2 regions of the Kitasatospora sp. NPDC048715 genome follow, and region 2 is predicted to be linked to the other one. Evidence: riboswitches for the same ligand, from Rfam matches in the RefSeq annotation. Region 2 holds a riboswitch; the other holds the start of a gene.

Region 1 (7,013 bases), on a different contig from region 2:
TAACCGCTGATCGACACCGGGTCCGGGTGGGTGCCGTGCTCCAGCGACAGCGCGTGTCCGGCCACCGCGAGCAGCAGTCCGCCGTTCACCCCGCCGCCGATCTGCCAGCCGGCGCCGAGCTCGGCGTCGTAGCGGCCGGCCTCCTCGGGGTGCCTGGTCAGGGCGATGCCCTGGTCGAACTCGCTGCGGATCGCGGTGGTCATCTGGGGGGACCTGCCCTTCACGCGTGGTTCCGGACGTCAAGTTACTGACAAGTAGGGCCCCACCCTACGCCGACCGGGTGAAACGCGGAACGGCCGCCGGACACCTGTTCGGGTCCGACGGCCGTCCACGACGTCCACCTGTCTACCGGCGGATGCTCGGCTTCAGCTCCAGGAAGCGGGCGAGCATGCCGTTGACGAAGGCCGGGGAGTCGTCCGTGGAGAACTCCTTGGCGATCTCGACGGCCTCGTCCAGGACGACGGCGTCCGGGACGCCGTCCTCCCAGATCAGCTCGTAGGCACCGAGCCGCAGGACGTTGCGGTCCACGATCGGCATCCGGTCGAGCGACCAGCCGACGGAGTACTGCTCGATCAGGTCGTCGATGCGACGAGCGTGCTGGACGTACCCCTCGATGAGCTCCATGGTGTACTCACCGACCTGCGGGGTGCCCTCGTCGGGCCTGGGCTCGCGGGCGCGGGCCACCCAGTCGGCGAGGACCTGCTGCGGGTCGACCCCGCGGTGGTCGGCCTCGAAGAGGATCTGGAAGGCCCTGGTGCGGGCCTTGCTGCGTGCGGCCGACACGGACTTACTTCACCCGGCCGAGGTAGCTGCCGTCGCGGGTGTCGACCTTGACCTTCTCACCCTTGGTGACGAAGAGCGGCACCTGGATCTCGGCGCCGGTCTCCAGGGTGGCCGGCTTGGTGCCACCGGTGGAGCGGTCGCCCTGGACGCCCGGCTCGGTCTCGGCGATGGTCAGCTCGACCGCGGCCGGGAGCTCGATGTAGAGGACCGAGCCCTCGTTCTGCGCGACGAGGGCCTCGAAGCCCTCCAGCAGGTACTTGGCGGCGTCGCCAACGACCGACGGCTCGATGGTCAGCTGGTCGTAGGTGTCCATGTCCATGAACACGAAGTTCTCGCCGTCCTTGTACGAGAACTGCATGCCGCGCTTGTCGACGTTGGCGGTCTCGACCTTGGTGCCCGCGTTGAAGGTCTTGTCGACGACCTTGCCGGTCAGGACCTCCTTGAGCTTGGTACGCACGAAGGCCGGGCCCTTGCCGGGCTTGACGTGCTGGAACTCGACGACGGACCAGAGCTTGCCGCCCTCCAGCTTGAGGACCATGCCGTTCTTGAGATCGTTCGTGGAAGCCACGGGCGCACTAACTCCTGTATAGCTGTCAAGGAACCAAGGGATTGCGTCCTGCCTCCCACGGCCCCCGGGGGGCCGCGGTCACAGGGCGAGGAGCTCCTTGGTGGTGATGGTGAGCAGCTCGGGCCCGCCCTCTTCGAGGGGGCGCACGACGAGCGTGTCCTCGATCCGGACGCCGCCCCTGCCCGGGAGGTGGACCCCCGGACCGACGGTGACCGGCACGCGGCTGTCCAGTTTACCCATGTCCGACGGACCGAGGCGCGGCGCCTCCCGGATCTCCAGCCCGACGCCGTGGCCCACCGGGTGCGGGGAGGCCTCGGTGTGGCCGGCCGCCTCCAGGACCTGCCGGGCGGCCCGGTCGGGCACGCACTGCTCCACGCCCGGTCCGAGCGCCTCCCGCCCGGCCCGCTGGGCCCGGAAGACCAGCCGGTGCAGCTCCACCTGCCAGGGCGCGGGGGCCGCGCCGATCACGAAGGTGCGGGCGGTGGAGACGCCGTAGCCGCGGTACTGGGCGCCCATCACCACGGTCAGGAAGTCGCCCTCCTCCACCCGGCGGTCGGTGGGCTGGTGGGCGGCCTGGCCGGAGTGGCTGCCGGTGCCGACCGAGACCGGGAAGGCGGCCCGGTCGGCGCCGTGGTCGATCATCCGGCGCTCCAGCTCCATCGCCAGGTGCCGCTCGGTGCGGCCGACCAGGATCGACTCCAGCAGCTCGCCCAGCGCCTGGTCGGCGATCTCGGCGGCGATCCGCAGGTCGGCGATCTCGTGCTCGTCCTTGACCACCCGCAGCCGCTCGACCGTCTGGGCGAGGTCCACCAGCCGGGCCCCCTCGGTCAGGCCCCCCACCGCCCGGTGCCGGGTGACGGTCAGGTCGTGCTCCTCCACCGCCAGTCCCGACACCCCGGACCGCGCGGCGACGGCCGCGACGGCCAGCGCGGAGTCCGACCCGGCCGCCACCGGCAGCCGGGTGACGTCCGGGGCGATCAGGTGCTCCCCGGAGTCGTCCGGCGGCAGGTCGTCCGGCAGCGCGAGCAGCGCCCGCTCCCTGGTCAGCAGCAGGCTCGCCCCGCAGGGCGCGCAGCCCGTCAGGTACCGCACGTTCGCCGCGCGGGTGATCAGCGCCGCATCGGCCCCGGCCGCACTGCAGTGCTCCCTCACCCGCTCCCGCCGCCCCGCGTACGCATCCGCCATGCGTCGAGCCTACGAACCCCCGGCCCGAAGCGCCCGCCGAGCACCCCCGGCAGAACCCCCAATACCCCTTGCGCGCCCCCCTGCGCGACCGCGGCACCGTCCCCCTCGGGCCCTCACCCCGCCCCCCACGCAGCGTGCCGCCGAGGGGGCCCCGCACCCCCGGCGGCCCCTCGGACTCCTACCGGCCGCTACGCTCCGTCACGGATATGTCACTTCCGGTCCTGTGCGAGTGCGACCCGGTCGCCGGCCGGCACGTCGACTTCCGTGAGGAGCGCCGGCCCGGGGCGCACCAGGCCCCCCGGAACGCGCACGGCGCCTCCCCACCGCGGGGAGGCGCCGTTCCGGCGCGCGCGGGCAGGCCGCCGCTCGCGGCCGGGTGGCTCAGGAGCCCTCGGGCGTCCAGCGCTTCTCGACCCCGGCGAGCTTCCAGTACCCGATCGCGATCGCCCAGACGACCACGAACAGCCCGGCGATGGCGTAGCCGACGTTGTCCAGTGAGATGTCGGCGATGAAGCCGGTGACCGGGTCGGTCAGATCGAGCTTCTCGTGCAGCACCCCGACCAGCTCGATGGTGCCGATGACGAAGGCCACCGCGATCGACAGACCGGTGATGGTCAGGTTGTAGTACACCTTCCGCACCGGGTTGGCGAAGGCCCACTGGTACGCGAAGTTCATGAACGTCCCGTCCAGGGTGTCGAACAGGCTCATCCCGGCCGCGAACAGCAGCGGCAGGCAGACGATCGCGTACCAGGGCAGCCCGGAGGCGGCGCCCGAGCCGGCCATCACCATCAGGGTGACCTCGGTCGCGGTGTCGAAGCCCAGCCCCAGCACCATGCCCACCGGGAACATCTGCCCGGGCCGGGTGATCGAACGGGTCGCCCGGTTCAGCACCCGGGCCATGAAGCCGCGCGAGTCGAGGTGCGCCTCCAGCTCCTTCTCGTCGAACTTCCCGGCCCGCATCGAGCGGAACACCCTGAGGATGCCGAGCAGCGCCGCCAGGTTGAGCGCGCCGATCAGGTAGAGGAACACGCCGGAGGTGGTCGTCCCGATCACGCCGAGCCACTTGTGGGTGGCCGACTCGTCGTCCATCAGGGTGTTCGCCAGCTGCGCGCCGCCCGCCACCAGGGCGGCCATCAGCACCACCATCGAGGAGTGCCCGAGGGCGAACCAGAAGCCCACCGAGACCGGCCGCTTGCCGTCCGCCATCAGCTTTCTGGTGGTGTTGTCGATCACCGCGATGTGGTCGGCGTCGAAGGCGTGCCGCATCCCGAGGGTGTACGCGGTGATACCCAGGCCCACCCCGAAGACCTGGGTACCGACCGCGTACTTCTCGGGTGCGACCAGGAAGATCAGCGTGCCGAAGGCCACCACGTGCATGGCCACGATCACCGCCATCAGCCCGGCGGTACGGACGGTGTCCTCGCGCCGCCACTGGAAGCTGGGCAGCGCGGAGGGGGCCGGTTCGGCCCCGGCGGCAACGGTTTCGGGCAGGGTCATCTGCGGATCACGCTCCAGCACCTCGTGGAAAACCTCGTGAGATGCCGTGGCCGGTCTCCTGGCTGACGGGACACCCGCACCCGCCTTCCCAAGCGCACGAGGCGCCCAGTGGCTCCATGGGTACGGACGACGTTCCTCCGCGGACGGAGGAACGACCCGATCACAGTGGCGAGGGCCGCTCCGGGCTGGGACCCCTGAGGGTCCGTCACCGGTCTTCCCGAGCACCACGGCGGGGAACACCGTAGGGGTCACGCCCCGACCCGTGCAAGGTTGCGCACCTGCGCAGGTGTCCAGGATCACAGACCGCCGCCTGCGAGAATGTCCGCATGCATCTCGTACCGGCCGACCGCGCGGGCCACCGCACCATCGACGGGCACCGGGTCTGCGAGGCCATCGCCGCGATCGGCGACCCGGCCCACGTCCGGTCCTGGGCCGAGCGGTTCTCCCTGCTCGCCGACCCCGGCCGGCTCGCCCTGCTGCTCGCCCTCCACCGGGCCGGGCCGCTCGCCGTCACCGACCTCGCGGTCGCCACCGGCATGCGCGACCCCGCCGTCTCCCAGGCCCTGCGGCTGCTCCGCACGGCCGGCGTGGTCACCGGCGACCGGGACGGGCGCGTGGTGCGCTACCAGCTCGTGGACGAGGCCATGCGCCCCCTCCTCGACGAGTGCGCCGCCGGTGAACACCACGAGCCCACCGCGGCCACGGGCTGACCCACTGGCCCGGCCCCGGAACCGCGCCGCGGCCGGAGCGGATGAGTACGATCATGACGTGCCGTCCCGCCCCCACGCCTGGCCCGCCGACCGGTGGAACACCCGACCGGTCAGGGCCCGCGTGCTGGCGGTCGCCCGCACCCTCACCTCGGCCACCCGGGTCCTGGACGTCCTGACCCTGCTGAACCCGGACGGCATCGACCGGTACTTCACCGTCAACCCCGGCTCCGCCTTCGCCGACCGCGCCCTGGACGAGTACCTGCACGGCCTGCCCGGCTTCACCGTGCTGGACTGGGAGGACGCCGTCAGCCGCCGCTTCGACCTGGCCGTCGCCTGCGCCGTCCACTCCTCCATGCACCGGCTGGACGCCCGCCTCGTCGTCCTCCCGCACGGCGTCGGCTACAACCGGCTGGTCACCGAGTCCACCGGCGACACGGTCACCGCCGCCGGTCTGTCCCGCAACGAACTCACCCACCGCGGACGGGTGTTCGTGGACGTCCTCGGCCTCTCCCACCCCGAGCAGCTGGACCGGCTGCGGGTCTCCTGCCCCGAGGCGCTGGACGTCGCCCGGGTGGTCGGCGACCCCTGCTTCGACCGGATGCTCGGCAGCCGGCGCTCCCGCGACGGCTACCGCGCCGCACTCGGCGCCACCGGCGGCCGACGGCTCGTCGTCGTCAGCTCCACCTGGAGCGAGCACTCCTTGTTCGGCCGCCACCCGGACCTCCCCCGGCGGCTGGTCCGCCGGCTCCCCGCCGACGAGTACACGGTCGCCGTCGTCCTGCACCCCAACGTGTGGAGCCGCCACGACCCCGAGGCGCTGCTCGACGACGCCCGCCGGATGGGCCTGCGCCTGATCCCGCCCCACCAGGGCTGGCAGGCCGCGCTCGTCGCCGCCGACTGCGTGATCGGCGACCACGGCTCGGTCACCGTCTACGGCGCCGCCCTGAACCACCGCACCCTGCTCGTCGCCACCGGCGCCGCCGAACTCGACCCCCGCTCCCCCGGCTACGCCTTCGGCCAGGCAGCGCCCGTCCTCGACCCGGACGGGGACCTCGCCGCCCAGGTCGAACAGGCCCTCGCCCGGGACCCGGCCGACCTGAGCGCGATCACCGACCGCTCGCTCGCCCACCGCGGCGAATCCGCCCGGCTGCTGCGCCCGCTGCTGCACTCCTTCCTGGCCGGGCTGGACGAGCCCGGGGACGAACCGGCCCTGCCGCCCTACCCCAGGCCGGCCCCGTGCCCGGGCACCGTCGACCGGCCCACCGCCTACGACGTCGAGGGCCGGAGCGAGGGCACCGAGGTCAGCCTGCGGCGCTACCCCTTCGACCCGCACGACCACGCCCCGCGCGGCTTCCACGCCCTCACCGACGAGCACCCGGGCGACGCCCTGCGCTACACCGCCGAGGTCCTGGCCCGCACCGAGGTGCACGCCGAACGCCCCGCCGCCCGCTGGCTCGCCGACTCCGCCGCCGAACTCCCCGGCCTCGCCGTCGCGGTGGCCGCCCTCGGCCCGGCCCGCCACCTGCTCCGACTGCGCGCCGGCCTGCTGCTGGAGGCCCGCGCCGAACCGGACTGGACCTGCCCCGACCCCGCCGTCGACCCGCCGCTGCTCGGCTCCGCCGTGGCCTGCTGGCTCGCCGACGGCGGCGACCCGGCCGGCCTCCCCCGGCACGGCCTCACCGTCCGCACCGGCGAGCACCGCACCCGGGTGTCCTTCCGTACCGGCCCCTGAGAAGGGCGCTACTCCGGCAGCTCCCGCAGCCGCGCCCGGCTGCGCTCCGCGAGCTCCGCGTCGTCCAGCTCCTCGGCGAGGGCGAGCAGCAGGGTGTGGGCCTGCGCCTCCTTCGCGTACTGGCCGCGCTCCTCGGCCCGCCGGGCGCAGTCGCCCGCGTGGACGGCGGCGAGCTCCGGCTGCCCGAGCGCCCGGTGGGCCCGGGCGCGGACCAGCGGCAGCTTCATCAGCATGTCCTCGTCCCGCGTCCGCTCGGCCTGCGCGGTGGCCTCGGCCAGCCGGGCCAGCGCCTCCTGCGCGCGGCCGTCGGCGATCAGCGCCTGCGCCAGGTTGTAGCTCTGGACGATCTCGCCGTGCTCGTCGCCCCGGTTCGCCGCCAGAGCCAGCGTGAACCGCCGCACCGCGTCGCCCGGGCGGCCGTCGGCCAGGCAGAGCAGACCGTCCGTCTCGTGGAGCACCCCCACCACCCGACGGTCGGTCACCAGCGGGACCTGCTCCGCGGCGAGCGCCAACTGCTCGGCGGCGAGCCGGTATTCCT
Region 2 (7,013 bases):
TGGAGAACTCGACCCCGCGCTCGTGGTCGAAGCGGTCCACGGACTTGATCAGGCCGATGGTGGCGACCTGGGTCAGGTCGTCCAGCGGCTCGCCCCGGTTGCGGAAGCGCCGGGCCAGGTGCTCGACCAGCGGGATGTGCATCCGCACCAGCTGGTTGCGCAGCTCGACGCGCTCCGGGGAGCCCTCGGGCAGTGCGGACAGCCGGACGAACAGCGCACGGGCGGCCTCCCGGTCCGGGGCGCCGGTGCGGTGCGAGCCCTGGGCGGGCACGGCGCTGTGCGGCTCGGCCTCGACCGCCGGGTCCGTCTCGCCCGCCGGGTCCGGCGGGGGCACGGAGGCAGGCGTCGGCTCGGACGTCGGCTCGGTGGGGTGGCTCATCCGCTGGGCGTCCTTCGGGTGCGCTTCGTCGTTGGCGGCGAGGCCGGGAACGCTCGCCTGGGTCGGTACGGCGGGTCCCGCCGTCGCGAGGCCGGTACGGTCCAGATCACTCACGGCCATTCCCCCGTTCCGTTCCGGGAGCACCGGGGCCGGTGGCCCCGGAATCGTCTCGTTGGTCGTACCGCGTGGGTGGCGGTACCGGGAGCCGTCCGTCGGAACCCCGGTCGGGGGAGCGGCGGACGGCCCTTGCGCGGGTGGTGCTCGGTGCTGCTCGGTCGTGCGGTTCGGTCCGGCGCCCGGCTAGTGGGCGGGGGACCCGCCGCGCTTCTTGTTCAGGCTGATCGACACGGTCTTGTCCGCGCCGACCGAGGAGTCGACCTCGCCGGCCAGGGCGGAGAGCACCGTCCAGGCGAAGGTGTCCCGCTCGGGGGCCTTGCCGTCGGTGGTCGGGGCCGAGACGGTGACCTTCAACGAGTCGCCGACCAGCCGGAACTCGCAGGACAGTACGGACCCGGGCACCGCCTGCTGGAGCAGGATGGCGCAGGCCTCGTCGACCGCGATCCGCAGATCCTCGATCTCGTCGAGCGTGAAGTCCAGCCGGGCCGCCAACCCGGCCGTCGCTGTTCGCAGGACGGAGAGGTAGGCCCCCGCTGCGGGCAGCCGGACCTCCACGAAGTCCTGAACACCGAGATCGCCGTCGATCTGGGACACCCTTGCCTCCTGGGTGGCGCGCTGTGCTTTCTTGGTACCCCGCTTGTTACCGCTTGCTACCCCCGTAGGGGGCCCGGCGTCACGCATCCACCATCGCTCTGCCCTCCGCACCCCGGTTCGGGAGTTACTCATGGTAAGGCATTGCGACGCAGGGTGGCAGACCCTTTCGCCGGTCTCCGGACGGCCGTTCAGCGCCGCCCGGCTTCGGCCAGGGCCTCGCCGGTGAGCCGGTAGACCGTCCACTCGTCCATCGGCACCGCGCCGATCGCCTTGTAGAAGTCGATCGAGGGCTGGTTCCAGTCCAGGACCGACCACTCGACCCGGGAGTAGCCGCGCTCGACGGCGATCCGGGCGAGCTCCAGCAGCAGCGCCTTGCCGTGGCCGCCGCCGCGCGCCTGCGGACGGACGTACAGGTCCTCCAGGTAGATCCCGTGAGTGCCGCGCCAGGTCGAGAAGTTGCGGAACCACACCGCGAAGCCGACCGGCTCGCCGGTGGCCTCGTCCTCGGCGATCAGCCCGAACAGGGCCGGGTTCTCGCCGAACAGGGCGTCGTGCAGCTGCTCCTCGGTGGCCTTCGCCTCGTGCAGGGCCTGCTCGTAGTCCGCGAGTTCGCGGATCATGGCGTGGATGACGGGAACGTCGGTGGCGACGGCGGTGCGGATCATGCCTGTGAGCCTACTGCTCGGGACCCGTCTCGTCCCAGGCCTGGACGGAGGTCTGGTCGACGATCCGGCCGTCCCGCAGCACGGCCATCGAGGACATCAGCACCCGGACGCCGTCGGGGTACCGGCAGGACTCCAGGAAGGCGGCGTGGTCGCCCTGGACCACCACCTGTTCCAGCTTGTGGGTCATCTCGCGGCCGTAGACGTCGTCCAGCATGGCGCCGATCTCCTCCCGGCCGTGCATCACCAGGGGGTGGCTGGGCTGGGTCTTGCGATCGACCATGCGCAGTTCGGCGTCCTGCGCGTAGAGCGCCAGGAGGGTCTCGGCGTCGCAGCGCTCGATGCCCTCGCGCAGGGCGCGGGTGTCGAAGGCGCCGGGGGTCGCCATCGTGGTCATGATCTCGCTCCTCCGGTCGGGTTCCGTCGGCTCGTACCTTGAGCGTACGCCCGCGGCCACCGCCCCGGAGGAGCGGACCGGGGGCCGTCAGCGGGCCGGCACGGTGCGCAGGTACTCGGCCAGCGCGCCGACCGCGGCCGGGTTGCGCGGGCTCTCCACCAGGTCGACGTAGTCCATGACGAAGATCCGGTCGTTCCTGACCGCGGAGACGTTGGCCAGCGGCGGGAAGGACTTCAGGAACTTCCGCTTCTCCTCGGCCCCGGGCGTCGCGTAGTCGTTGATCACGATCACCTCCGGGTCGCGCTGCACCACGCCCTCCCAGCCGGCCGTGACCCAGGTGTCGGCGAGGTCGCCCATGATGTTGCTCCCGCCGGCCTTGGCGATGATCTCGTTGGCGGCGGCGAACTTCCCGGCGGTGTACGGCTTGTCCTGCCCGCTGTCGTACAGGAAGACGGACGGGCGGCGCTCGGGCTGCGGGACGGCGGCGATCTGCGCCTTGAAGTCCGCGATCAGCCGGTCGGAGCGGTCCTTGACGTCGAAGATCTCGCCGAGGTTGGCCAGGTCGGTGTAGAGGGCCTCCAGCGGGTCCATCACGCCGCGCTCGGTGCCCTTGCCGCTGCGGCAGGACTCGCTGAGCACGTACGAGTCGACGCCGAGCGCCTTGAAGGCCTGCGGGGTGACGCCGGCGCCCTCGTCGAAGCCGTAGTGCCAGCCGGCGAGGACCAGGTCGGCCCGGGCGTCGAGGGCGATCTCCTTGGTGAGCACCTTCTTGGAGAGCCAGGTGGTCTGCTGGTAGCCGTCCTTCCAGGCCACCTTGTCGATCCGGCCCTTGTCGTCGGGCATCACGTAGCCGGCCATCCGGTCGGCGAGGCCGAGGGAGAGCATCAGCTCGGTGATGTTGACGTCGTTGGTCACCACCCGGGCGGGCTTCTGCGCGAAGGTGAGCTTCTGCCCGCAGTTGTCCACCGTCACCGGGTAGTGGGCGGAGGCGGTGGCGGCCTCCTTCGGGGCGATCTCGGCGCCGCAGGCGGTGAGTCCGAGGACGAGCAGGGCGGCGGTGGCAACGGCCTTGGTGCGCAAGGTGGTTCCTCTGGGCAGGCGGGACGGGTCAGGAGGAGCGGGCGAGCCGGTCGAACAGCAGCTGGAGGGCGCCGGTCTCCGGGTGCCGCACCGGGGTGGCGCGGACGCCGAACACCTCGGCCAGCAGGGCGGGGCGGAGCACCTCGTGGGGCGGGCCGGAGGCGACGATCCGCCCGGCCCGCAGCACGTAGACCAGGTCGCAGTGGCCGGCCGCCAGGTTGAGGTCGTGCAGCGCGGTGAGCACCGTCGGGCCGGCCTCGCGGGCGAGCGCCAGCACCTCCAACTGGTGGGCGATGTCGAGGTGGTTGGTGGGTTCGTCCAGCACCAGCAGGCGCGGTTCCTGGACCAGCGCGCGGGCGAACAGCACCCGCTGCTTCTCGCCCCCGGACAGGCTCAGGAAGCCGCGCTCGGCGAGGTGCCCGGCCCGGACCTTGCGCAGCGCCCCGGCGCAGCGCTCCGCGTCCCCGTCGGCCGGGGAGCCGAAGCCGCGGCGGTGCGGCAGCCGGCCCATGGCGACCACCTCGGCGACGGTGAAGTCGAACTCGGCGGAGTGCTCCTGGGTCAGCGCGGCCACCCGGCGGGCCGTGTCGCGGGCGCTCAGGGCGTGCAGGTCGTCGCCGGCCAGCCGGACCACGCCGCCGGCCGGCTTCAGCACCCGGTAGACGCAGCGCAGCAGGGTCGACTTGCCGCTGCCGTTCGGGCCGACCAGCCCGACCACCTGCCCGGCGGCGGCCGCCAGGTTCACCTCGTGGACCAGCCGGGTGCCGGCCAGCTCCACCGAGACGGCGTCGACGGCGAGGTCCTGGGCCCGCGCCGGGTCGGGCGCGGCCGGGCCGGTCGGGTCGGTCGCCGTGGTCACGTCGGTCACCGGGTTCCTCCGAGGGCCTGGCCGCGGCGGCGCATCATCAGCAGGAAGGCGGGCACGCCGAGCACCGCGGTGAACACCCCGACGGGCAGTTCGGCGGGTGCCAGCAGGGTGCGCGAGGCGATGTCCACCCAGACCAGCAGCAGTGCCCCGGCGAGCGGCGCGATCACCAGCACCCGGCGGTGCCCGGCGCCGACCAGCATCCGCGCCAGGTGCGGCATCAGCAGCCCGACGAAGCCGATCGCCCCGCTGACCGCGACCACGGTGCCGGTGACGGCGGCGGTCACCACGAACAGCTCGCGGCGCAGCCGGTCCGGGTCCACGCCGAGCGAGGCGGAGGTCTCGTCGCCCATGGCGAGCGCGTCCAGCCGTCCGGCGGCGCAGGCCAGGTACGCGAGGCCGGCCACCACCGTGACGGCGGCGATCGGCACCTTGCCCCAGGTGGCGCCGCCGAGGCTGCCGAGCAGCCACATCATGGCGTCCCGGGCGGCCTCGCCGCGGTCGGCGGCGAAGACCATCAGGGTGGTGGCGGCGGAGAAGCCGTAGGACAGCGCGGTGCCGGTGAGCACCAGGCGCAGCGGGGTGAGTCCGTACGCGGTGCGGGCGGCGAGGTAGACGAGCGTCATGGCGGCCAGCGCGGAGCCGAAGGCGGAGGCGGAGATCGCCCACACCCCGAGCGAGGCGAAGGCGCCGAAGAGCAGGACGGCGTTGGCGCCGACGGCCGCGCCGGAGGAGATGCCGAGCACGAAGGGGTCGGCCAGCGCGTTGCGCACCAGGGCCTGGACGGCGACCCCGCAGGCGGCGAGTCCGGCGCCGACGACGGAGGCCAGCACGGTGCGCGGCAGCCGGATCTCCCAGACGATCGCGTACGCGGCCGCCTCGTCCGCGTCCAGCCGTCCGCCGGTCAGCCCGGCGCCCAGCAGCCGCAGCACCCGGGGCAGGCCGAGTCCGGAGGAGCCGAGGGCGACCCCGCAGAGCAGCGACAGCAGCAGGGCGGCGACGAGGCCGGCGGCGAGCGGGACGACGGGTATTCGACGGGTGGGCGGGCCGACTGCACGGTCCACGACTGCACGGTCCACGGGTGCGCCTTGCCTCGGGCCGCGGGTGCGCCGGGGCGGGCGCCGGCCGAAGGCGTGCCTGGGCGCCGTTCCCCTCGCAGTCCGCGGCGAGTTGTCGGGAGTTCAGCGGCCGGGGGCGATCGGGCTGGCGCGGGCCGTACGGGCTGGTACGGGCCGTGCTCACCGTTGCGGGTCAGCGCCGGATTCACACCGGACTTCCCCCTCGGACGCCCTGGCAGCATAACAGCCACTCAGGGCAGGCAACCCTTACCGGCCCTGGGCGGGCCGGGAACGCGCGACCGCCCCCGTCCGGCGGTGCGGACGGGGGCGGTCGGGTGGCGACGCGTCAGGCTCAGGCCTGCTTGGTCTCCCAGAAGATCTTGTCGACCTCGGCGATCAGGTCCAGCAGGGCCTGGCCGGTGGCCGGGTCGGTGGACGCCTTGGCGGCCGAGGCGGCCTTCAGGGTGTCGTTGATCAGCTGGTGCAGCTGCGGGTACTTCTCGAAGTGCGGGGCCTTGAAGTAGTCGCTCCACAGCACCGAGATGTGGTGCTTGACGGCCTCGGCGCGCTGCTCCTTGATGATGATGGCGCGGGCGCGGAAGTGCGGGTCCTCGTTGGCCTGGTACTTCTCCTGGGTGGCCTTGACCGACTCGGCCTCCAGCTTGGCCTGCGCCGGGTCGTACACGCCGCAGGGCAGGTCGCAGTGGGCGTGGGCGGTGGCGCGAGGTGCAAACAGACGAGAGAACATGGGAGTCCTTCCTTAGATCGTCTTCCCGCGCCCGAGATTACCCTTCCGGCCTCGCCGTTTCGCGATCGGGCGGCGGGCCTAGGGCAAAAGACGGACCAGGAACCGGGGTAATCCGGACATCGGACCGGTGACGGTCCGTACGGCAGACTGGGGGCGGGCGGAGCAGGAGGAGGAGTCGTGGCGCGGAGCACGCGACCGCAGGACGCCGGGGCCGGGGGGCCGGACCGGGGCGGCGCGCTGCCGTTCGGACTGGTCGACGTGGCGGGGCCGTCGATGGTCCCGACCCTGCGCGAGGGCGACCAGCTGCTGGTCCGCTACGGCGCGCCGATCCGGCCGGGCGCGGTGGTGGTCTTCCGGCACCCCTTCCAGCAGGACCTGCTGGTGGTGAAGCGGGCCGCCGAGCGCCGGGCCACGGGCTGGTGGCTGCTCTCCGACAACCGCCCGGTGGACAGCGACAGCCGCAGCTACGGCGCCGTGCCGGACGAGCTGGTGCTCGGCCGGGTGCTGCTGCGGCTGCGCCCGAGCCCGGTCTGGCTGGCGCCGGGGCGCCGGCTGGAGCGGCTGCTGCTCACCCCGCGGCTGGCCCGGGTGCCGGGCCTCGCCCGCCGGCTCGGTGCCTGGGTGGAGGACGTCTAGGACCCGCCCCGGGCCGCCGCCTCCGCCTCCTGGCGCTTGCGGGCCCGGTAGGCGGCCACGTTGGCGCGGGTCGCGCAGCGGTCCGAGCAGTAGCGGCGGGAGCGGTTGGTCGAGGTGTCCAGGTAGGCGTTGCGGCAGGGCGCGGCCTGGCAGATGCCGAGCCGGTCGGCGCCCAGCTCGGTCAGGTGGACGGCCAGGCCCATGCAGGCGACCGCGGTGAAGTGCGCGGTGGCGGTGGGGGAGTTGTCGGCCAGGTGCAGGTGCCAGCGCGGTCGTCCGGCGTCGTCCAGGTAGTCGTGCCCGGAGACCAGCGGGCTGACCGGGTACTCCATCAGCAGGCTGTTCAGCAGGTCGACGCCGCGGATCTCGTCCCCCTCCGCGGCGGCCTCGAAGACCCCGCGCAGCCGGGTCCGCACCGCCCGCAGCCGGGGCAGGTCGGACTCGTCGGCGAGCGCGGCGGCCCGCGCGGAGTCGGAG

What was found. A riboswitch is a leader RNA that binds a small molecule or an ion and turns the genes downstream of it on or off. The one in region 2 is predicted to bind cobalamin.
Region 1: linked by a shared signal. The riboswitch ahead of ACGFSC_RS08155 (HoxN/HupN/NixA family nickel/cobalt transporter) and the one ahead of ACGFSC_RS28825 (iron ABC transporter permease) in region 2 are both predicted to bind cobalamin.

What each region holds. Positions count from the first base shown of each region.
Region 1 is NZ_JBICVH010000003.1:327,197-334,209, forward strand. It holds gene ACGFSC_RS08135 (thioesterase family protein) at 1-203, opposite strand, end outside; gene nusB (transcription antitermination factor NusB) at 346-783, opposite strand; gene efp (elongation factor P) at 788-1,351, opposite strand; gene ACGFSC_RS08150 (aminopeptidase P family protein) at 1,430-2,536, opposite strand; gene ACGFSC_RS08155 (HoxN/HupN/NixA family nickel/cobalt transporter) at 2,918-4,033, opposite strand; cobalamin riboswitch at 4,064-4,277, opposite strand; gene ACGFSC_RS08160 (metalloregulator ArsR/SmtB family transcription factor) at 4,360-4,743, shown strand; gene ACGFSC_RS08165 (hypothetical protein) at 4,802-6,475, shown strand; gene ACGFSC_RS08170 (AAA family ATPase) at 6,484-7,013, opposite strand, start outside.
Region 2 is NZ_JBICVH010000016.1:277,415-284,427, forward strand. It holds gene ACGFSC_RS28795 (SigB/SigF/SigG family RNA polymerase sigma factor) at 1-499, opposite strand, end outside; gene ACGFSC_RS28800 (anti-sigma regulatory factor) at 680-1,090, opposite strand; gene ACGFSC_RS28805 (GNAT family N-acetyltransferase) at 1,279-1,755, opposite strand; gene ACGFSC_RS28810 (nuclear transport factor 2 family protein) at 1,766-2,149, opposite strand; gene ACGFSC_RS28815 (ABC transporter substrate-binding protein) at 2,237-3,229, opposite strand; gene ACGFSC_RS28820 (ABC transporter ATP-binding protein) at 3,258-4,007, opposite strand; gene ACGFSC_RS28825 (iron ABC transporter permease) at 4,094-5,158, opposite strand; cobalamin riboswitch at 5,266-5,416, opposite strand; gene sodN (superoxide dismutase, Ni) at 5,505-5,900, opposite strand; gene sodX (nickel-type superoxide dismutase maturation protease) at 6,174-6,536, shown strand; gene ACGFSC_RS28840 (CGNR zinc finger domain-containing protein) at 6,533-7,013, opposite strand, start outside.